DNA from 2 places in the Peribacillus sp. FSL E2-0159 genome. Region 2 is predicted to be linked to the other one. Evidence: a T-box and tRNA genes for the amino acid it is inferred to sense, from the RefSeq annotation. Region 2 holds a T-box; the other holds one or more tRNA genes.

Region 1 (11,834 bases), 1.0 Mb from region 2:
AGTTGGGCACTCTAAGGTGACTGCCGGTGACAAACCGGAGGAAGGTGGGGATGACGTCAAATCATCATGCCCCTTATGACCTGGGCTACACACGTGCTACAATGGATGGTACAAAGGGCTGCAAACCTGCGAAGGTAAGCGAATCCCATAAAGCCATTCTCAGTTCGGATTGTAGGCTGCAACTCGCCTACATGAAGCCGGAATCGCTAGTAATCGCGGATCAGCATGCCGCGGTGAATACGTTCCCGGGCCTTGTACACACCGCCCGTCACACCACGAGAGTTTGTAACACCCGAAGTCGGTGAGGTAACCTTTATGGAGCCAGCCGCCTAAGGTGGGACAGATGATTGGGGTGAAGTCGTAACAAGGTAGCCGTATCGGAAGGTGCGGCTGGATCACCTCCTTTCTAAGGATAATTACGAGAGCGCTTTTGTTTTGTTCAGTTTTGAATGAGTAATTCATTCAAATAGGAAAGACAAACATCACGATGTGATGGATTCTTTCTGCTTTGTTCCTTGAAAACTAGATAATAGATAGAAGGCAATTAATTTTTTTCAAAGCATCTGTAAGATCTTTTTTAACGGTTAAGTTAGAAAGGGCGCACGGTGGATGCCTTGGCACTAGGAGCCGATGAAGGACGGGACTAACACCGATATGCTTCGGGGAGCTGTAAGTAAGCTTTGATCCGGAGATTTCCGAATGGGGAAACCCACTGTTCGTAATGGAACAGTATCTTTACCTGAATACATAGGGTACTGAAGGCAGACCCGGGGAACTGAAACATCTAAGTACCCGGAGGAAGAGAAAGCAAATGCGATTTCCTGAGTAGCGGCGAGCGAAACGGAATTAGCCCAAACCAAGAGGCTTGCCTCTTGGGGTTGTAGGACACTCAACATGGAGTTACAAAGGAACGGGGTAAATGAAGTGATCTGGAAAGGTCCGTCAAAGAAGGTAAAAACCCTGTAGTTGAAACTTCGTTCCCTCCTGAGTGGATCCTGAGTACGGCGGGACACGAGAAATCCCGTCGGAAGCAGGGAGGACCATCTCCCAAGGCTAAATACTCCCTAGTGACCGATAGTGAACCAGTACCGTGAGGGAAAGGTGAAAAGCACCCCGGAAGGGGAGTGAAATAGATCCTGAAACCGTGTGCCTACAAGTAGTCAAAGCCCGTTAATGGGTAATGGCGTGCCTTTTGTAGAATGAACCGGCGAGTTACGATTTCATGCGAGGTTAAGTTGATAAGACGGAGCCGCAGCGAAAGCGAGTCTGAATAGGGCGAATGAGTATGAGGTCGTAGACCCGAAACCAGGTGATCTACCCATGTCCAGGGTGAAGTTCAGGTAACACTGAATGGAGGCCCGAACCCACGCACGTTGAAAAGTGCGGGGATGAGGTGTGGGTAGCGGAGAAATTCCAATCGAACCTGGAGATAGCTGGTTCTCTCCGAAATAGCTTTAGGGCTAGCCTCAAGATGAGAGTATTGGAGGTAGAGCACTGATTGGACTAGGGGCCCCCAACGGGTTACCGAATTCAGTCAAACTCCGAATGCCAAATACTTATTCTTGGGAGTCAGACTGCGAGTGATAAGATCCGTAGTCGAAAGGGAAACAGCCCAGACCACCAGCTAAGGTCCCAAAGTATACGTTAAGTGGAAAAGGATGTGGAGTTGCTTAGACAACCAGGATGTTGGCTCAGAAGCAGCCACCATTTAAAGAGTGCGTAATAGCTCACTGGTCGAGTGACTCCGCGCCGAAAATGTACCGGGGCTAAACGTATCACCGAAGCTGTGGATTGACACCGTATGGTGTCGATGGTAGGAGAGCGTTCTAAGGGCGTTGAAGTCAGACCGGAAGGACTGGTGGAGCGCTTAGAAGTGAGAATGCCGGTATGAGTAGCGAAAGAAGGGTGAGAATCCCTTCCACCGAATGCCTAAGGTTTCCTGAGGAAGGCTCGTCCGCTCAGGGTTAGTCGGGACCTAAGCCGAGGCCGAAAGGCGTAGGCGATGGACAACAGGTTGATATTCCTGTACCACCTATACATCGTTTGAACGATGGGGGGACGCAGAAGGATAGGGTAAGCGCGCTGTTGGATATGCGCGTCCAAGCAGTTAGGCCGGAAACGAGGCAAATCCCGTTTCCATTAAGGCGGAGCTGTGATGGCGAGGGAAATATAGTACCGAAGTTCCTGATTCCACGCTGCCAAGAAAAGCCTCTAGTGAGATGTAAGGTGCCCGTACCGCAAACCGACACAGGTAGGCGAGGAGAGAATCCTAAGGTGTGCGAGAGAACTCTCGTTAAGGAACTCGGCAAAATGACCCCGTAACTTCGGGAGAAGGGGTGCTTTTTAGGGTGAATAGCCCAGAAAAGCCGCAGTGAATAGGCCCAGGCGACTGTTTAGCAAAAACACAGGTCTCTGCGAAGCCGCAAGGCGAAGTATAGGGGCTGACACCTGCCCGGTGCTGGAAGGTTAAGGGGAGAGGTTAGCGCAAGCGAAGCTTTGAACCGAAGCCCCAGTAAACGGCGGCCGTAACTATAACGGTCCTAAGGTAGCGAAATTCCTTGTCGGGTAAGTTCCGACCCGCACGAAAGGTGTAACGATCTGGGCACTGTCTCAACGAGAGACTCGGTGAAATTATAGTACCTGTGAAGATGCAGGTTACCCGCGACAGGACGGAAAGACCCCGTGGAGCTTTACTGCAGCCTGATATTGAATTTTGGTACAGCTTGTACAGGATAGGTAGGAGCCTGAGAAGCCGGAGCGCTAGCTTCGGTGGAGGCGTTGGTGGGATACTACCCTGGCTGTATTGAAATTCTAACCCGCGCCCCTTATCGGGGTGGGAGACAGTGTCAGGTGGGCAGTTTGACTGGGGCGGTCGCCTCCTAAAGAGTAACGGAGGCGCCCAAAGGTTCCCTCAGAATGGTTGGAAATCATTCGTAGAGTGTAAAGGCACAAGGGAGCTTGACTGCGAGACCTACAAGTCGAGCAGGGACGAAAGTCGGGCTTAGTGATCCGGTGGTTCCGCATGGAAGGGCCATCGCTCAACGGATAAAAGCTACCCCGGGGATAACAGGCTTATCTCCCCCAAGAGTCCACATCGACGGGGAGGTTTGGCACCTCGATGTCGGCTCATCGCATCCTGGGGCTGTAGTCGGTCCCAAGGGTTGGGCTGTTCGCCCATTAAAGCGGTACGCGAGCTGGGTTCAGAACGTCGTGAGACAGTTCGGTCCCTATCCGTCGCGGGCGCAGGAAATTTGAGAGGAGCTGTCCTTAGTACGAGAGGACCGGGATGGACGCACCGCTGGTGTACCAGTTGTCTTGCCAAAGGCATAGCTGGGTAGCTACGTGCGGACGGGATAAGTGCTGAAAGCATCTAAGCATGAAGCCCCCCTCAAGATGAGATTTCCCATGGCGCAAGCTAGTAAGATCCCTGAAAGATGATCAGGTTGATAGGTCAGAGGTGGAAGCGTGGCGACATGTGGAGCTGACTGATACTAATAGATCGAGGACTTAACCAACGCTTTAAAAAAATGAAATACCTTCTTATTATCTAGTTTTGAAGGAACAACGTTCCTTTTATGTTTGGTGGCGATAGCGAAGAGGTCACACCCGTTCCCATTCCGAACACGGCAGTTAAGCTCTTCAGCGCCGATGGTAGTTGGGGGTTTCCCCCTGTGAGAGTAGGACGCCGCCAAGCATTTATATATGGAGGATTAGCTCAGCTGGGAGAGCATCTGCCTTACAAGCAGAGGGTCGGCGGTTCGATCCCGTCATCCTCCACCATTTATACACTTGCCGGTGTAGCTCAACTGGTAGAGCAACTGACTTGTAATCAGTAGGTTGGGGGTTCAAGTCCTCTTGCCGGCACCATTTTCATACAAGCTTAATATAGCATATATAAATAGTTTATATGAGCCATTAGCTCAGTTGGTAGAGCATCTGACTTTTAATCAGAGGGTCGAAGGTTCGAATCCTTCATGGCTCACCATTTTATTATGCGGGTGTGGCGGAATTGGCAGACGCACCAGACTTAGGATCTGGCGCCGCAAGGCGTGGGGGTTCAAGTCCCTTCACCCGCATGTTCGCGGAAGTAGTTCAGTGGTAGAATACAACCTTGCCAAGGTTGGGGTCGCGGGTTCGAATCCCGTCTTCCGCTCCACTATTTATTTATGCCGGGGTGGCGGAACTGGCAGACGCACAGGACTTAAAATCCTGCGGTAGGTGACTACCGTACCGGTTCGATTCCGGTCCTCGGCACCATCTTAATATGCGCCCGTAGCTCAATTGGATAGAGCATCTGACTACGAATCAGAAGGTTGTAGGTTCGACTCCCGCCGGGCGCACCATATTTTTTCGGGAAGTAGCTCAGCTTGGTAGAGCACTTGGTTTGGGACCAAGGGGTCGCAGGTTCGAATCCTGTCTTCCCGACCATGATTTTTTTGGGGCCTTAGCTCAGCTGGGAGAGCGCCTGCCTTGCACGCAGGAGGTCAGCGGTTCGATCCCGCTAGGCTCCACCAAAAAAACTTGACAAGCCCATTTGGCTTTGTTATGATATGAAAGTTGATTCTTTAAGAAGAGTCAAATTGCTCTTTGAAAACTGAACAAAACAAAGCGCCAACGTTAAATTTTAAGTGAGCACACACTATTAAAAAAGCAAATGAGCAAGTCAAACATTTCTTCGGAGAGTTTGATCCTGGCTCAGGACGAACGCTGGCGGCGTGCCTAATACATGCAAGTCGAGCGAATCGATGGGAGCTTGCTCCCTGAGATTAGCGGCGGACGGGTGAGTAACACGTGGGCAACCTGCCTATAAGACTGGGATAACTTCGGGAAACCGGAGCTAATACCGGATACGTTCTTTTCTCGCATGAGAGAAGATGGAAAGACGGTTTACGCTGTCACTTATAGATGGGCCCGCGGCGCATTAGCTAGTTGGTGAGGTAATGGCTCACCAAGGCGACGATGCGTAGCCGACCTGAGAGGGTGATCGGCCACACTGGGACTGAGACACGGCCCAGACTCCTACGGGAGGCAGCAGTAGGGAATCTTCCGCAATGGACGAAAGTCTGACGGAGCAACGCCGCGTGAACGAAGAAGGCCTTCGGGTCGTAAAGTTCTGTTGTTAGGGAAGAACAAGTACCAGAGTAACTGCTGGTACCTTGACGGTACCTAACCAGAAAGCCACGGCTAACTACGTGCCAGCAGCCGCGGTAATACGTAGGTGGCAAGCGTTGTCCGGAATTATTGGGCGTAAAGCGCGCGCAGGTGGTTCCTTAAGTCTGATGTGAAAGCCCACGGCTCAACCGTGGAGGGTCATTGGAAACTGGGGAACTTGAGTGCAGAAGAGGAAAGTGGAATTCCAAGTGTAGCGGTGAAATGCGTAGAGATTTGGAGGAACACCAGTGGCGAAGGCGACTTTCTGGTCTGTAACTGACACTGAGGCGCGAAAGCGTGGGGAGCAAACAGGATTAGATACCCTGGTAGTCCACGCCGTAAACGATGAGTGCTAAGTGTTAGAGGGTTTCCGCCCTTTAGTGCTGCAGCTAACGCATTAAGCACTCCGCCTGGGGAGTACGGCCGCAAGGCTGAAACTCAAAGGAATTGACGGGGGCCCGCACAAGCGGTGGAGCATGTGGTTTAATTCGAAGCAACGCGAAGAACCTTACCAGGTCTTGACATCCTCTGACAACCCTAGAGATAGGGCTTTCCCCTTCGGGGGACAGAGTGACAGGTGGTGCATGGTTGTCGTCAGCTCGTGTCGTGAGATGTTGGGTTAAGTCCCGCAACGAGCGCAACCCTTGATCTTAGTTGCCAGCATTCAGTTGGGCACTCTAAGGTGACTGCCGGTGACAAACCGGAGGAAGGTGGGGATGACGTCAAATCATCATGCCCCTTATGACCTGGGCTACACACGTGCTACAATGGATGGTACAAAGGGCTGCAAACCTGCGAAGGTAAGCGAATCCCATAAAGCCATTCTCAGTTCGGATTGTAGGCTGCAACTCGCCTACATGAAGCCGGAATCGCTAGTAATCGCGGATCAGCATGCCGCGGTGAATACGTTCCCGGGCCTTGTACACACCGCCCGTCACACCACGAGAGTTTGTAACACCCGAAGTCGGTGAGGTAACCTTTATGGAGCCAGCCGCCTAAGGTGGGACAGATGATTGGGGTGAAGTCGTAACAAGGTAGCCGTATCGGAAGGTGCGGCTGGATCACCTCCTTTCTAAGGATAATTACGAGAGCGCTTTTGTTTTGTTCAGTTTTGAATGAGTAATTCATTCAAATAGGAAAGACAAACATCACGATGTGATGGATTCTTTCTGCTTTGTTCCTTGAAAACTAGATAATAGATAGAAGGCAATTAATTTTTTTCAAAGCATCTGTAAGATCTTTTTTAACGGTTAAGTTAGAAAGGGCGCACGGTGGATGCCTTGGCACTAGGAGCCGATGAAGGACGGGACTAACACCGATATGCTTCGGGGAGCTGTAAGTAAGCTTTGATCCGGAGATTTCCGAATGGGGAAACCCACTGTTCGTAATGGAACAGTATCTTTACCTGAATACATAGGGTACTGAAGGCAGACCCGGGGAACTGAAACATCTAAGTACCCGGAGGAAGAGAAAGCAAATGCGATTTCCTGAGTAGCGGCGAGCGAAACGGAATTAGCCCAAACCAAGAGGCTTGCCTCTTGGGGTTGTAGGACACTCAACATGGAGTTACAAAGGAACGGGGTAAATGAAGTGATCTGGAAAGGTCCGTCAAAGAAGGTAAAAACCCTGTAGTTGAAACTTCGTTCCCTCCTGAGTGGATCCTGAGTACGGCGGGACACGAGAAATCCCGTCGGAAGCAGGGAGGACCATCTCCCAAGGCTAAATACTCCCTAGTGACCGATAGTGAACCAGTACCGTGAGGGAAAGGTGAAAAGCACCCCGGAAGGGGAGTGAAATAGATCCTGAAACCGTGTGCCTACAAGTAGTCAAAGCCCGTTAATGGGTAATGGCGTGCCTTTTGTAGAATGAACCGGCGAGTTACGATTTCATGCGAGGTTAAGTTGATAAGACGGAGCCGCAGCGAAAGCGAGTCTGAATAGGGCGAATGAGTATGAGGTCGTAGACCCGAAACCAGGTGATCTACCCATGTCCAGGGTGAAGTTCAGGTAACACTGAATGGAGGCCCGAACCCACGCACGTTGAAAAGTGCGGGGATGAGGTGTGGGTAGCGGAGAAATTCCAATCGAACCTGGAGATAGCTGGTTCTCTCCGAAATAGCTTTAGGGCTAGCCTCAAGATGAGAGTATTGGAGGTAGAGCACTGATTGGACTAGGGGCCCCCAACGGGTTACCGAATTCAGTCAAACTCCGAATGCCAAATACTTATTCTTGGGAGTCAGACTGCGAGTGATAAGATCCGTAGTCGAAAGGGAAACAGCCCAGACCACCAGCTAAGGTCCCAAAGTATACGTTAAGTGGAAAAGGATGTGGAGTTGCTTAGACAACCAGGATGTTGGCTCAGAAGCAGCCACCATTTAAAGAGTGCGTAATAGCTCACTGGTCGAGTGACTCCGCGCCGAAAATGTACCGGGGCTAAACGTATCACCGAAGCTGTGGATTGACACCGTATGGTGTCGATGGTAGGAGAGCGTTCTAAGGGCGTTGAAGTCAGACCGGAAGGACTGGTGGAGCGCTTAGAAGTGAGAATGCCGGTATGAGTAGCGAAAGAAGGGTGAGAATCCCTTCCACCGAATGCCTAAGGTTTCCTGAGGAAGGCTCGTCCGCTCAGGGTTAGTCGGGACCTAAGCCGAGGCCGAAAGGCGTAGGCGATGGACAACAGGTTGATATTCCTGTACCACCTATACATCGTTTGAACGATGGGGGGACGCAGAAGGATAGGGTAAGCGCGCTGTTGGATATGCGCGTCCAAGCAGTTAGGCCGGAAACGAGGCAAATCCCGTTTCCATTAAGGCGGAGCTGTGATGGCGAGGGAAATATAGTACCGAAGTTCCTGATTCCACGCTGCCAAGAAAAGCCTCTAGTGAGATGTAAGGTGCCCGTACCGCAAACCGACACAGGTAGGCGAGGAGAGAATCCTAAGGTGTGCGAGAGAACTCTCGTTAAGGAACTCGGCAAAATGACCCCGTAACTTCGGGAGAAGGGGTGCTTTTTAGGGTGAATAGCCCAGAAAAGCCGCAGTGAATAGGCCCAGGCGACTGTTTAGCAAAAACACAGGTCTCTGCGAAGCCGCAAGGCGAAGTATAGGGGCTGACACCTGCCCGGTGCTGGAAGGTTAAGGGGAGAGGTTAGCGCAAGCGAAGCTTTGAACCGAAGCCCCAGTAAACGGCGGCCGTAACTATAACGGTCCTAAGGTAGCGAAATTCCTTGTCGGGTAAGTTCCGACCCGCACGAAAGGTGTAACGATCTGGGCACTGTCTCAACGAGAGACTCGGTGAAATTATAGTACCTGTGAAGATGCAGGTTACCCGCGACAGGACGGAAAGACCCCGTGGAGCTTTACTGCAGCCTGATATTGAATTTTGGTACAGCTTGTACAGGATAGGTAGGAGCCTGAGAAGCCGGAGCGCTAGCTTCGGTGGAGGCGTTGGTGGGATACTACCCTGGCTGTATTGAAATTCTAACCCGCGCCCCTTATCGGGGTGGGAGACAGTGTCAGGTGGGCAGTTTGACTGGGGCGGTCGCCTCCTAAAGAGTAACGGAGGCGCCCAAAGGTTCCCTCAGAATGGTTGGAAATCATTCGTAGAGTGTAAAGGCACAAGGGAGCTTGACTGCGAGACCTACAAGTCGAGCAGGGACGAAAGTCGGGCTTAGTGATCCGGTGGTTCCGCATGGAAGGGCCATCGCTCAACGGATAAAAGCTACCCCGGGGATAACAGGCTTATCTCCCCCAAGAGTCCACATCGACGGGGAGGTTTGGCACCTCGATGTCGGCTCATCGCATCCTGGGGCTGTAGTCGGTCCCAAGGGTTGGGCTGTTCGCCCATTAAAGCGGTACGCGAGCTGGGTTCAGAACGTCGTGAGACAGTTCGGTCCCTATCCGTCGCGGGCGCAGGAAATTTGAGAGGAGCTGTCCTTAGTACGAGAGGACCGGGATGGACGCACCGCTGGTGTACCAGTTGTCTTGCCAAAGGCATAGCTGGGTAGCTACGTGCGGACGGGATAAGTGCTGAAAGCATCTAAGCATGAAGCCCCCCTCAAGATGAGATTTCCCATGGCGCAAGCTAGTAAGATCCCTGAAAGATGATCAGGTTGATAGGTCAGAGGTGGAAGCGTGGCGACATGTGGAGCTGACTGATACTAATAGATCGAGGACTTAACCAACGCTTTAAAAAAATGAAATACCTTCTTATTATCTAGTTTTGAAGGAACAACGTTCCTTTTATGTTTGGTGGCGATAGCGAAGAGGTCACACCCGTTCCCATTCCGAACACGGCAGTTAAGCTCTTCAGCGCCGATGGTAGTTGGGGGTTTCCCCCTGTGAGAGTAGGACGCCGCCAAGCCATTTCAAAGATCAGCCATTCTGGCTGGTCTTTTTTGATGTTCGTAATTAAAAAAGGCTTTATATTTCCAGGGACAGCATAGGGCTGGCCTTATTTGAATTGGTTACAATATCATGAGGGGGAATGGGGCAAAATTCAAGTGGTGAAACCTTAAGAGAAGAAAGAATATCAGGTTTTGCATTTATCGTTTTAGGGTATTTATGTAAGATATTTCAACTTTAATGTTCAATGGGGTATGCAACTACATATAATTTGGAGAAAATGGATAATACAGAAAGAAAGTGCGTTTAAGTTGCAAAATGGATTATTCCTTGTATAATAATAGTCAAATATAGTCAAAGTCAGAATGGAGGAGGCTGAGTGAGAAACATATCTGATATTATCGAAACTTATTTGAAGCAAGTACTTGAAATAAGTCAAAAAGATATCTTAGAGATTAAAAGAAGTGAAATAGCAGATAAATTTCAGTGTGTTCCTTCTCAAATCAATTACGTAATCAATACCAGGTTTACCATCGAGAGAGGTTATGTTGTAGAGAGTAAGCGTGGAGGCGGCGGTTATATACGCATCATGAAAGTCGAATCACAGGATTCGGTGCAACTTATCAACCAATTATTATCGCTTATTGGTTCCAGGGTAACTCAATCGATGGCTGAAGGAGTAATTTCAAGGCTGATGAATGAAGACGTCATTAATGAAAGAGAAGCAAAGATTATGATGAGCGTCATAGATAGATCGGTGATATATATCGACCTACCTGACCGCGATGAGCTTAGGGCAAGAATTTTAACTGCGATGCTTACGACTTTAAAATATAAATGAAACTGGCAGAGGTGATGAACGTTGATTTGCCAAGAATGTCATCAAAGGCCTGCTACCCTGCACTTCACCAAAATCATCAATGGAAAAAAGACTGAAGTCATGATTTGTGAGAAATGTGCTCAGGAAAAAGGTGAAATGTTCACGGATGCAGGTGGACCTGGTTTTTCAATAAATAATTTATTAGCAGGATTGTTGAATATGGAGTCGAATATTCAACAGACAAAGGCAAATGCATTTCCCAAAACGGAAGAGAGGCGTTGCCCACATTGTCATCGATCTTATAAAGAATTTGTCCATATTGGTAAGTTTGGCTGTGCCGAATGTTATAAGACCTTCAATGAACAGTTAAATCCCATTTTAAAGAGGGTTCATAGCGGCAATACAGCACATATAGGGAAAATTCCAAAAAGGATTGGTGGCACCATATATCTTCGAAAGCAAATTTTGGATTTGAAAGAAGTTTTAAAGGTCCACATCGATCAAGAGGAGTTTGAGAAAGCGGCAGAGGTAAGAGATAAGGTTCGTTCCCTTGAAAAAAGGTATGAAGCACAAGAGGGAGGCGAGGAATTATGAGCTTGGAAAAGTTTGTAGAAAACGCCTTGAGTTCTTGGATGAGTGCCGAAGGGCCGGAAATCGACATTGTATTGAGTTCGCGGATTCGGCTGGCCAGGAATTTCAAAGACTTTACCTTCCCAACCTCCTTTTCTAACGAAGAAGCTAAAAAAATCATTGAATTGGTCAAAAAAAGAATCGAAGAGGAAGTAACTCCAGAGATTGGAAAACTAGAACTTTTAGAGATTGATCAATTGCAGCCACTGGAAAAGCGTGTTCTTGTTGAAAAACATTTAATCAGTCCTCATTTGGTTGAAGATTCAGCGAAAAGCGCATGTCTCCTTTCGGAAAATGAAGAAATAAGTATCATGATAAACGAAGAGGATCATCTCCGTATTCAATGTTTAATGTCGGGATTGCAGCTAAAGGAAACCTTAAAGATTGCAAATGTTCTTGACGATTGGATTGAAGAATCCATAGACTATGCATATGATGAAGAAAGAGGTTACCTAACTAGTTGTCCGACTAATGTGGGAACAGGATTAAGGGCTTCAGTCATGATGCATCTTCCGGGCCTGGTCCTTACACAGCAGATGAATAATATCATACCGGCTATCAACCAATTGGGGTTGGTGGTTCGAGGGATTTATGGAGAGGGCAGTCAAGCGTTAGGAAATATTTTTCAAATCTCTAATCAAATTACTCTTGGAAAGTCGGAAAGGGATATCGTTGAAGATCTAACAAGTGTAGTGCAACAAATCATAGCCCAGGAACGGTCAGCGAGGGATGCATTAGCAAGGACTTCTCACATACAATTAGAAGATAGAATTTTCCGTTCATATGGGATTTTGTCCAATGCTCGTATCATCGAGACAAAGGAAGCAGCTACTTGTATCTCCGATGTTAGGTTAGGGATAGATCTTGGGTATATAAAAAATATTTCTAAAAG
Region 2 (11,834 bases):
GTTTTTTCACCTCCATCATTTTAGGATGGCAAATCAAGATGGAAATATGTATGATAGGGGATAATGATTGACAACCTCTTAAGGTCCATTTTAGGTAAAGAATGGTACCTTCCTTTGGAATTTATACTTCGAAAAAGCAGGAAATGATTATTTTATGGATCTTTTTTAAAAAATCAGCTGTTTTCAAGCTACTAAAGGGATATACTATAGGATAGCTTTTATTACATTTTTGTTAGTATTTCTTCTTGTCACACATTGTGTAATATTTTACAAGTTTTTCTATTTACATCAACAAAATGCTTATTGCAAAGGAGAATTGGATATGTCAGAAACGATTACCCAATCACAAACTGAACAACTTAATGCCCGCCAAAAACAATTAGATGTACTGGACCAATTATTAAAGCCTGAGGTTCAGGAATCATTGAACACTTTAGTTGAGCAGTTACCAAAACTGACTGAATTAGTGAATATTTTAACAAAGTCTTATGATTTCGCTCAATCGGTTGCGACTGATGATGTTTTGAAAAATGATACGGTCAGCGCCATTTCGGAGATCGCGACTCCTGTAGTCCATTCAGTAAAAGGGCTTGCGGCTAATGCCCTCGAAGCTAAGGATCGTGCTGAAGTAAATAATGATGTGATCGGTCTTTTTGGTCTGTTAAGGATGATGAAAGATCCGCAAGCACAAAAACTTTTCCGTTTCGCCCAAGCTTTTCTTGAGGTCTCTTCAGAACGTAAAAACCAAAAATAATTTGATAAACTTTCAGTAAGAACGGGGGATTAACTATGTCAAAACAAATCGTCATCTTAGGTGCAGGTTACGCAGGATTACTATCTGCCTTATCCGTACGTGAATATTATAATAAAGATGAAGTGCAGGTTACAGTGGTGAATCAATTTCCAACGCACCAAATCATCACCGAATTGCACCGTCTTGCAGGCGGATCCATTTCTGAACAAGCCGTTTCCATTCCTTTGGAAAAGCTTTTCAAAGGAAAAGATATCGACCTTATCATTTCCAAAGTGGAGTCTTTCTCAGTCGATAACAAAGAAGTGAAACTTGCCAATGGTTCCACTTTATCTTATGATGCCCTGGTTGTTGCTTTGGGAAGCCAAACAGGATTCTTCGGCATTCCGGGACTTGAGGAAAACAGCATGGTCTTGAAATCCGTAAATGATGCAAACAAGATTTACAAACATATCGAAGATCGCATCCGCGAATATGCACAAACGAATAATGAAGCGGACGCAACCATCGTGATCGGCGGCGGCGGATTAACAGGCGTCGAGTTAATCGGTGAAATCGTGGATCATTTCCCTAAAATCGCCAAAAAGTTCGGAGTGGACTTCAAGGACTTGAAAATCAAGCTTGTAGAAGCTGGTCCAAAAATCCTTCCGGTCCTGCCTGATCACTTAATCGAACGTGCGATGACTAGCTTGGAAGCACGCGGTGTTGAATTCTTGACAGGTCTGCCTGTAACGGGTGTTAAAGGAAATCAAATCGAATTGAAAGATGGACAAACGATAACTGCTAATACGCTTGTTTGGACAGGCGGAGTTGCGGCTCTTCCTATCGTAGGCGAATCAGGCCTTGAAGTGGATCGCGGCAAAGCAACCGTTAATGAGTTCTTGCAATCCAAATCCCATAATGACGTATTCGTTGTCGGGGACAGTGCCGTTGCTTTCCCTCCAGAAGGCGGACGTCCATACGCTCCTACTGCACAAAATGCTTGGCAAATGGGCGAGCTTGTTGGATACAACTTATATGCAGCCTTTGAAGGCAAGAAACTTGAAGAATTTTCACCAGTAAACTCAGGTACACTTGCGAGCCTTGGCCGTAAGGATGCGGTGGCAACCGTTGGGGCCAATAACACGTCCCTTAAAGGTCTGCCGGCTACATTGATGAAAGAAGCAAGTAATGTTCGCTATCTATCACACATCAAGGCCCTATTCAGCCTGGCTTATTAATTTATTATCGCCGTGACATGTCACGGTACATGCCCTTTATTCCCGTTTGGGAGTAAGGGCATTTTTCGTTTCAAAAAAGGCGGGCCCCCGCTGAAGGAGCCCGCCATATTTCATTCTACATTACTATGTTTGGAATAAGTAAGCTCGTGGCTTATGGACTTGGTTAATGAATAGTCCAAGCATACTGCATCACATAAAACATGTACACATTGATCAAACAAAGAACTTAATGGCTGGACGCTTTTCGTTTCATGATCCAAGCGATTTTTCGTTGCAGCCGGAATCACCAAGACCTCATGAGAGACATTCGCTAAATCCGATTGGTCATTCGTCGTGATCGAAAACACCTTGCATCCCACTTCCCTGCCTTTTGCCGCAACCGATATCACACTTTTGGTCGAGCCGCTCCCGCTAATGGCTATGATCAGATCGTCTTTCGCAATAGAAGGAGTGATCGTTTCCCCGACTGCATAGACGTTTAAGCCAAGGTGCATCAATCTCATCGCAAAGGCTTTGGCCATGAAGCCCGATCTGCCTTCACCCACGATGAAGATCCTGGTGTCAGACCGTAAATTTTTTAGGAGCGCATCCGTTGCCCCTCCGTCCATTTTGTGAAATACACCGTTCATTTCTTCTAAAATAACCGCAATTTCCTTTTTCAAACTTCCTTCACACCTTTCTCCCCATTCACCGTTTCCTTAAATAGTCGGGCAGCTTCTGCTGGATACTTTGCTTTTGTAATCGCCGAGCCAATGATGATGACATCAAGTCCCTTCCTGATCATTACAGGCAAGGATGAAAGAGTGATCCCTCCTGCTGCAGCTCTCATGGACCCAGCATGATTTCTCATATTGATCATGGCATGACCTAAATTCTCCTGGCTGTCCTTGCTTACATGCTCACAGAATATTGCCTGATTGTAAATCCGTAATTGCTCAAGCCGGGTATCAGATACATTCAATAGATCAATCATGATCTGCCCCTTGTATTCACAAGCTATTTCCAGGCATTTTTGGATGGTTACATCCGATGCAGCCCCCATTACCGTAGCTACATCAGCCCCGCTTTGAAAGCAAAGATCCATTTCATAAGCCGCATTGTCCATCGTCTTCATGTCGGCAACGATTTTTTTATCCGGAAAGTGATTTTTCATTTCTTTGATGCTGTTCACTCCGAACTCTTTAATCAGAGAAGTCCCCACCTCAATCCAATCAATCGAGGCTTCCACGCTTCGTGCCATATCAATTGCTTGCTCCATATTCATGCGATCCAACGCCAGCTGAATTTTCAAGACGAAACCACCTCCATTTGCTTGACTGGCATAACCGCAGGCTTTTTAACCATCAATGTGAGTATCGCTGAAATCAATAAAGATCCCGCCATGAAAATATAGGATGCTCCAGGCCCGCCGGTCAATCCGTTTAAATATCCGACGAAATAGGCACCTACAAATGAGCCAAGCGCCCCCATGCTATTAATCAGGGCCATTGCTCCGCCAGCCACATTTCTTGGAAGGATTTCAGGAATGATGGCAAAGAACGGTCCATACGGGGCATACATCGCACCGCCTGCAATGACCAACAGGGCATATGAAAGCCAGAAATTCGATGTGCCGAGCATGAAGGACCCGAAGAATGCGATTGCCCCGACAAGCAGTGATGTCCAAACGAACGTTTTCCGATTTAATGTTTTATCCGAAAAATAGGATAGTGCCAGCATCGAAATGACCGCTAACAAATAAGGTCCGGATGAAAGCCAGCCTGTTGCCACTATATCCATGTTCGACGCCTGTTTAATAATGGACGGCAGCCACATGACGAACCCATAAACCCCAATGCTCCACATGAAGTATTGGATACTGAGCACGATGACCTGCTTTGACTTAAAAGCTTCCCTATAATTTTTCACAGGTTTTAATGCAGCCTGCTCTTTCTGGAGGGTAGCTTCCATATCTTGCTTTTCCTGATTGGTAAGCCACTTGGCATCTTTGGGACGGTCATTGGCGAGCTTATACCAGATAAACGCCCACAGGACAGCCGGAAGTCCTTCAATGATGAACAGCCATCTCCAGTCGAATGCCTTCAATAGGTAGCCGGAAAGGATCGACATCCACAATACAGTAACAGGATTCCCCAGAATCAAAAAGGTGTTGGCCCGGGAACGTTCTTCTTTTAGGAACCAGTGGCTAAGGAAAACGAGCATCGCGGGCATAACAGCGCTTTCAACAACACCAAGCAAGAAGCGAATCGGATAGAGCCATGCCACACTTGTCGCCATCCCCGTCAATGTGGCCAGTCCTCCCCAGAGAATCAAGCTCCAAAAAATCAGGATCTTGGCACTTTTCTTTTCTGCGTAATGTGCACCTGGAACTTGAAAGAAGAAATAACCAAGGAAAAACAGCGCGGCCAGAAAGGAAGATACCCCGGCTGTGATATTAAGGTCTTCCCCCATCCCTCCCGCTACGCCAAACCCATAGTTGGCACGGTCGAGATAGGCAAGACTGTATGTGATGAACACTAGGGGGATCAATCTCATCCACCTTTTTCTCGAAGCTACTTGTAATTGAGACATGATTGAAGCACTCCTTTTTTCATAAAGTGTTCTAGCTCTTCCATATTAGGGAGGCCTTCGTGATCTCCGGGAGACATCACGGCCTTGGCCCCTATCGCATTTCCGCGTAAAACTGCTTCTTCATTCGATGCCCCTTCCAGTAAAGCGCTAATTACTCCGACAGCAAACCCGTCTCCTGCCCCTACGGTATCCACGACTTCCGTTACGGAAAAAACCGGTACCTCCTTCCTTTCATTTTGGGTCGCAAAGTAGGCTCCTTCTTCCCCGAGTTTAATTACTACAAGCTTAACACCGAGTTCGAGGTAGTAACTGGCGATATCCTCCTTGTTGCTGTATCCTGTAAGAATTTCACCTTCCTGCATTCCGGGAAGCAGCCAATCCGCCTCTGCCGCAAACATATTGATGGTGCTGATCATCTCCCTTTCATTCCGCCAGAGTGATGGGCGCAGATTTGGATCGAAAGAAACGGTTACACCCTTTTGTTTCAGATGATTCAAGACTTGCCACGACAGCTCTCTGAAACTGCTGGAAATGGCAGGAGGTATCCCCGTTAAATGCAGGTGCTGAGTGGAAGGGAGCTTCTCCAGGGGAAAGTCCTCAAGGGAAATCTTACTGGCGCTTGAATTCTTCCTAAAGTATTCAACGACCGGATCTCCTTGTTCGACTTTCGATTTTAACTGGAACCCAGTTGGATTGAGTGGATCCACCAAAACATTGGAGACATCCACCCCCTCATTTGTGAGCGTTTTCATAATCATGCGCCCGAACGAATCATCCCCCACTTTGCTTATCCATGCAGTTTTGATCCCTAACCTTGACAGGCCAATCGCTACATTCGTTTCCGCCCCCGCCACATAACGTTTATAACTAAAGCAGTTTTCAAGATTCCCTGGCTCATCCGCTATGAACATCGCCATAGCCTCTCCCATCGTCAATACCTTAAGCTCGCTCATGACTAACACCCCGCTCCATTTTCATGTGTGAAATATAGGTTTCTACATTTTCCAGGGTCACCGGAAATTCTATCGCTCTCGGGCATGTACCACTGAAACGTTCCATTAACTCTATTACCTCGGGCTGCAGCGGCAAAGATATCGGCTCCGTCACCCATTCCTCTTTCTCGCGCTTCACTTGCTTCAAATGAATATAGTCCACATATACCGCTAAATCTTTCGCAGCCTTCATTGGTACTTCTTCTGTAAACAGCCAGTTGCCTGTATCAAATGTCAATCTAATCGGGATATCGAACTTTTCGGTGCGACTCAGAAAATGAGCGATCCTGTTTGCATTTCCACCGCCAAGCGTTTGATCGTTCTCGATGGTGATTTTTAATTCACGGTTTTGCAGATTTTTCACCAAGACCTCATTCATTCGAAACATATCAGTTTCAAAGAAATCGTAGTTTCCAAGAGGCATCTTCAGCAATTCCGCTCCCAGTTCATCCGCTTCCCTTGCCAAGCGTTTAAAACCTATTTCATTCATTTGATGGTTTGGTCCGATCAGGAAATCAGGAGCGGAATAATAAATGTCCAAGTTAAGCTCCCTGCATAAGGCACCCAATTCTTCCATCGTATCATCCGGGCACAATAGCTCTCTTCTGATTTCGATTCCATCAGCTCCGGCAGCCGCTACCGCTTTTATGATTTCAAGATGTCCGAGCGTTTGAAGCACTTCCAGTGGTATTGAATTCATGCATACAAAGACTTTCATCGTTTATCCTTCCTCCTTATGAATGTGTTCCGCCAGAAATGGTACCGGTACCATTTTACTTTTAAATAAAGTCTTCCAAGCTTAGAAGACTTATTTCTGTATAAAAGGCGTCGTTTGCCTAACATTCAATTTCGCTTGATACGCCATTGTCTGCGCTGGGGAAACCTGTCCATCAATGCGGTTCAGGATCATTTCCATAGCAGCGACCCCGATTTGGTATGTGGGCTGTTCAATCGTTGTAATGCCCGAATAAACAATGGTGCTCCAATCCGGATTATCAAATCCCATCATGGCTAAATCTTCCGGGACCGAAAGTTTCTTTTCTTGTAAAAGTAAAATTAATTTTAATAGCACGACGCTATTTGCCGTCAATATAGCTCTTGATACGCCTTTTGAATCATCTAAAAAATGCTGGAGCTTGGACTCGACATCTTTTAAATCGTCGACATTGACCTCATAAACATCACCTGAACTCGGATGACTGTGGCTCATCAGCGTTTGCTGAAAGGATAGCCGCCGTTCATACCTTGTACTGACCTTGCTTGCAGGTTCGCTGAAAAACGCAATTCGTTCATAATTTTGGCCAACCAAATAATTGACCGCTTGTGAGGTAGCCTGAAAATTATCCAATCCCACCGTATCGATTTCAAGATCTGGCACCTTCCGATCCAAAAGGATGATCGGGGTCTTTTGCTCTTGCATCTGTTTTAACATGTCGTGATTTCCGCCAGTCGTATGAATGATAAGCCCGTCGATGCGATGGGATAGAAGCATATCAAAATAGCCTCTTTCCTTCTCGGGGTTATTATCCGAATTGCAAATCATCAGATTATATCCATTCTGGCTGCATATATCCTCAGCCCCCCGAAGGATGGCCGTCGTATATGGATTGTTGATGTCCGCCACGATGATTCCAATCAAATAACTCTTATTGCTTTTGAGCCCTCTTGCCATCGTGTTTGGGCGGTACTCCATTTTGTTGATCGCCAGCTCGATTTTCTTACGGGTTTTGTCAGAGAGTTCATCATATCTCCCCCCTAAATACCTTGAAACGGAGGTTTTTGAAACACCTGCTTCTCTAGCAACATCGTAAATTGTAACTTTTGCGTTTTCTTGTTTAACCATTTCATTCATCCATTCGCGAATTTTGGAACCGGTTCCATTTTTATAAATATTAACACATTACCAATGAATGTCAATCCATTTTATTCAAATTCTTCCCACATCAATTTTTAATAGCAGAGCCTGTTTTGGAAACAAGAACTTTTTCTTCTGGTTCCTGAATAAACACTCTTGGTTGAAACATTGGAAACCACATTTACCAAGAAGCATATGAAAATTAAGTAGTACCACTGCACCAGGGTTGACTTAGATACAGGAAATCACGATCAATTCAACGGTAAACTTGATGATAAATCCCCCTTATTGTTCGATGACATCGTAGGCAATTTTGCTTCCATTTTATTTAAAGAATCCATTTTGAAAGATCAAAATGGATTCCTTTTTTTGCAGGGATATTTAAACTCACATTTTATTCGGCGCCGAAATTCCCAATAAACTTAGCGCATCCTTTAAAACAATCGCTACGGAAAAAGCAAATGAGAGCTTCATTTGTTTCCATTCATCTTCAACTAAGATTTTCGTATGTGCATAATACTTATTGAATGCACGCGATAACTGCAAGCTGAATTTCGCGATTTGTGATGGGTCGGCTTGTTCAAATGATTTTTGGACAATGATCGGGTATTGCTCCAGCAGCTGGATGACTGACCACGCATATTCTCCTAAAGCTTCATACTGGATGGCCTGCTCTTTAAATTCACCTTTTTCAAGCAATGAGGAAATTCGTGCAAATGTGTATTGTACATATGGACCCGTTTCTCCCTCAAAATTCATCATTTGCTCTAATGAAAAATCAATATCGTTCATGCGGTTATTTTTTAAATCATTAAAGATTACCGCTCCGACACCAACCTGTCTTGCAACCAGTTCTTTCTGTTCAAGCGCTTGATTTTTTTCTTCAATATTGCGCTTCGCAGTTTCGATCGCCTCTGCCAATACATCCGCAAGCAGCACGACTTTCCCTTTACGTGTCGACATTTTCTTACCGTCTTTTAACATCATGCCAAATGCTACGTGCTGCAAATCTTTTGACCAATCATAGCCCATTTTTTCTATGACATTAAAGAGTTGCTTAAAGTGCAGAGATTGTTCGTTTCCGACAACATAAAATGTTTTCTTCGCCTCATACTGTTTTATACGATACATGGCTGCAGCTAAATCACGCGTGGCATAAAGTGTCGCGCCATCCGTTTTCGTAATCAAACAAGGCGGCATATCTTCCAATTGCACGACATAGGCACCTTCGGATAGGGTAAGTAAGCCTTTTTCTTTTAGTTCCCCGACGACAGAATCCATTTTGTCATTGTAAAACGCTTCGCCGGCATAGGAATCAAAACGGATGCCCAATAAATCATATATCGTTTCAAATTCTTTTAGAGACGCATCCCTGAACCATTTCCACAATGCCAGTGCTTCCTCGTCCCCATCTTCAAGCGACTTGAAGCTTGCACGTGCTTGTTCATTCAACGATTCATCCGTTTCAGCTCTTTCATGGAACTTCACATAGATTTTCAATAATTCCTCAATCGGCGAAGCTTCGATTGCTTCTTTGTCGCCCCACAGCTTATACGCGACAATCAACTTACCGAATTGCGTGCCCCAATCTCCTAAATGATTAATACGCACGGCATTGTAGCCATTTTTTTCGGCAATGTTAGCCAGTGCATTCCCTATGACCGTTGAGCGTAAGTGCCCCATGGAAAAAGGCTTGGCAATATTCGGGGAGGAATAATCAATCACGACATTTTCCTGTCCAGGCTGCATCGAACCATACTGATCTTTTTCCCTTAATATCGTTTGCAGCACGTTTTCCGTCACCATCTGTTGATTGACGAAGATATTCAGATAACCCCCCACCACGTTCACTTCTTGGATCAACTTACTGTTTAATTGTTGGGCTATTTCAGACGCAATCACTTGAGGCGATTTTTTGAATTTTTTCGCAAGAGTAAAGCACGGAAAGGCGACATCACCTAACTCCATCAATTTTGGCTTTTCCATTAATTTTTCTATTTCACTTGCTGGCATTTCATTGTTCAAAGCAGTTGAAATCAATTCTGCAATTGGTTTATTCATCGTCATTTTCCCTCCTAAACAAAAAAGCCCCCGTCTCTAAATAAGAGACGAGAGCATGAATTCCCGTGGTACCACTCTAGTTGCCACAAATTGTGACCACTTTCCATTGTTAACGAGGTGACTCCCCGATTTTCCCTACTAAACGTTTCAAGAAATTTCTCCAAAGTGCGCTTCATTCATCCGTCCTGCATTAGGCTCCCACCATCCCTAACTCGCTTTCCATTTCAAAATGAACTACTCTCTTCATCACAGAATTTTCAATATTATAATTTAATCCATCGTACACAATTTAAAAAAACGTGTCAACAGGATTTAAGAAACAAATCCTAACCAGCCGGTAACTTCATTTTATCCTTAATGGTCGAAAGATATTTCCTTACTGTCCCTATTGTGCCGCTTTGCTGATTAGACGGTTCAATTTTGGATTGACCATCGGCTAAAAGCCCTAACACTCCCATTTCCCGGCCATTATTGCTGGAAGACTCATCTATAAGTTCTGGGGAGTATATTCGCTTGCCATCCATTATGCTGCGAATCGAGCAAGCTAACTCTTCACCCGGGCTATCCTTCAATAAATAACCACTTACATTAGCTTTTAGTGCGAGTTGAAAATAACCAGTCCTTCGAAATGTCGTTAAAATGACCACTTTGCATTCAAATGACTTTAAAGATTCCGCTGCCTCAAGTCCGCTCATTACAGGCATCTCCATATCCATGATACAAACATCAGGCTGTAATTGCTGTACAAGTGACATCGCTTCTTCTCCATTACTGGCTTGCCCGACAATTTCTATATCTTCTTCAAGATTGAGTAGAGAACTTATTGCCTCTAACAGCATTTGCTGATCTTCTGCAATGACAATTCGAATCATTTTAAGTTCTCTCCTTTATCGAGTTCCTTATATGAAACAAAGACTCCCCAAAATCCAAGGATTAATAAGGGAGTCTGAAATGATACATGAACGTTACAGTTCAGATTTCACTTGAGCGGAAACGCTTTTTTTCGTTAAATATTTTATGTCTTTAAAACCAACAAAATTCTTGGATTTCTCATCCCATAACCGGAAACGGAGTGAGCGCAAGCTTGTCGCAAGAGTAATCGTTGGAACGTTCTTTAAAGGCTGCGTATTATTGTGAGCCATTTCCAATTTATAGTTAGGTACCCTTGGACTTAAATGGTGAACATGATGGTAACCGATATTACCAGTTAGGAACTGCATCAGTTTTGGAAGCTTATAAAAAGAACTTCCCTCCACTGCTGCTAATACATATTCCCACTCCTCATTTTCTTCAAAATAAGAGTCCTCAAATGTGTGCTGGACGTAAAACAGCCAAATGCCCACTGAACCCGAAATCATGAAAATGGAACCTTGTACCAGAAGGAACGACTGCCAGCCTACTGCCAGGCAAAGCAATGTTGCTAATACGACGATTAATGCATTCGTCAAATACGTATTCATTTTCTCCTTCTTTCTAGCACCTTTACGGTTAAATCTATTTTTAAGAAGGAATACATAAATTGGACCTAAACCAAACATAACCAATGGATTGCGATAAAAACGATAGGCAAAACGAATTTTAAGCGGTGCAGCCAAATATTCATCTACCGTAAGGGTCCAAATATCTCCTGTACCCCGCTTATCCAAATTACCGCTTGTTGCGTGATGCACAGAATGCTCATGTCCCCACTGATCAAATGGGAATAAAGTCAAAACACCCATGATCGTACCGACTGCTCTATTCGCACGGCGGCTTTTGAAAAATGAATGATGCGTACAATCATGGAAAATAATGAATATTCTTGTCAAGAAGCCAGCAGCAATCACGGCTGGAATTAAAGTTAACCAATAAGAAACGGAAAGACTTATATATGCTAGGTACCATAAAATGATGAACGGCCCTAAGGTATTGACGATCTGCCATATACTTTGCTTTGTCGTTGATTGTTCAAAAGGAGCAATTTGTTTTCTCAAGTTCTTCGTATTTTGCAAGGTCATTATTCAATTGCACTTCCTTTTATTTGTCGTTATTCATAGTATAAAGAAATCAACCCGATATTATTAGTACCAGGTGTCATGACTAGAAGATGACAAATGTCATGTACAAGTCATTTTCAACGGCAAACAAGCTAACCAGTAAAAACTGGTTAACATTCCCTATTTCCAACAATGCCACATTGCCCTCCATGGCAAACGTAAAATGAACTGTCGTAAATCTCGAAGGCATGGCAACATTATTTGACAATAGAACAGTAAGTAAAATGATTTTAGAGAGAGGTTTGTTATCAACAAATGCTACTTATGATAGGCTTAGACTATTAGGATCTACCAGTTGAAAAGGTGTAAAGGGGGATTAGATTGGATAAGGAAATGGAGAAAATAATT

The links. The T-box of region 2 lies ahead of argS (arginine--tRNA ligase). A T-box ahead of a tRNA ligase gene usually reads a tRNA of that ligase, here a tRNA-Arg.
Region 1: it has a tRNA-Arg gene. The T-box ahead of argS (arginine--tRNA ligase) is inferred to sense a tRNA for this amino acid. The anticodon was not compared.

The regions. Positions count from the first base shown of each region.
Region 1 covers NZ_CP152053.1:91,807-103,640, forward strand. The annotation lists rRNA gene NYE63_RS00470 (16S ribosomal RNA) at 1-406, shown strand, start outside; rRNA gene NYE63_RS00475 (23S ribosomal RNA) at 583-3,515, shown strand; rRNA gene rrf (5S ribosomal RNA) at 3,579-3,694, shown strand; tRNA gene NYE63_RS00485 (tRNA-Val) at 3,705-3,780, shown strand; tRNA gene NYE63_RS00490 (tRNA-Thr) at 3,792-3,867, shown strand; tRNA gene NYE63_RS00495 (tRNA-Lys) at 3,910-3,985, shown strand; tRNA gene NYE63_RS00500 (tRNA-Leu) at 3,995-4,076, shown strand; tRNA gene NYE63_RS00505 (tRNA-Gly) at 4,082-4,156, shown strand; tRNA gene NYE63_RS00510 (tRNA-Leu) at 4,169-4,257, shown strand; tRNA gene NYE63_RS00515 (tRNA-Arg) at 4,267-4,343, shown strand; tRNA gene NYE63_RS00520 (tRNA-Pro) at 4,352-4,428, shown strand; tRNA gene NYE63_RS00525 (tRNA-Ala) at 4,439-4,514, shown strand; rRNA gene NYE63_RS00530 (16S ribosomal RNA) at 4,673-6,223, shown strand; rRNA gene NYE63_RS00535 (23S ribosomal RNA) at 6,400-9,332, shown strand; rRNA gene rrf (5S ribosomal RNA) at 9,396-9,511, shown strand; gene NYE63_RS00545 (CtsR family transcriptional regulator) at 9,872-10,333, shown strand; gene NYE63_RS00550 (UvrB/UvrC motif-containing protein) at 10,355-10,906, shown strand; gene NYE63_RS00555 (protein arginine kinase) at 10,903-11,834, shown strand, end outside.
Region 2 covers NZ_CP152053.1:4,879,711-4,891,544, forward strand. The annotation lists gene NYE63_RS23795 (DUF1641 domain-containing protein) at 323-754, shown strand; gene NYE63_RS23800 (NAD(P)/FAD-dependent oxidoreductase) at 790-1,971, shown strand; gene hxlB (6-phospho-3-hexuloisomerase) at 2,082-2,633, opposite strand; gene hxlA (3-hexulose-6-phosphate synthase) at 2,630-3,262, opposite strand; gene NYE63_RS23815 (MFS transporter) at 3,259-4,542, opposite strand; gene NYE63_RS23820 (sugar kinase) at 4,524-5,495, opposite strand; gene NYE63_RS23825 (sugar phosphate isomerase/epimerase) at 5,482-6,252, opposite strand; gene NYE63_RS23830 (LacI family DNA-binding transcriptional regulator) at 6,343-7,377, opposite strand; gene argS (arginine--tRNA ligase) at 7,777-9,450, opposite strand; T-box leader at 9,491-9,709, opposite strand; gene NYE63_RS23840 (response regulator transcription factor) at 9,777-10,322, opposite strand; gene NYE63_RS23845 (fatty acid desaturase) at 10,416-11,447, opposite strand; gene NYE63_RS23850 (hypothetical protein) at 11,808-11,834, shown strand, end outside.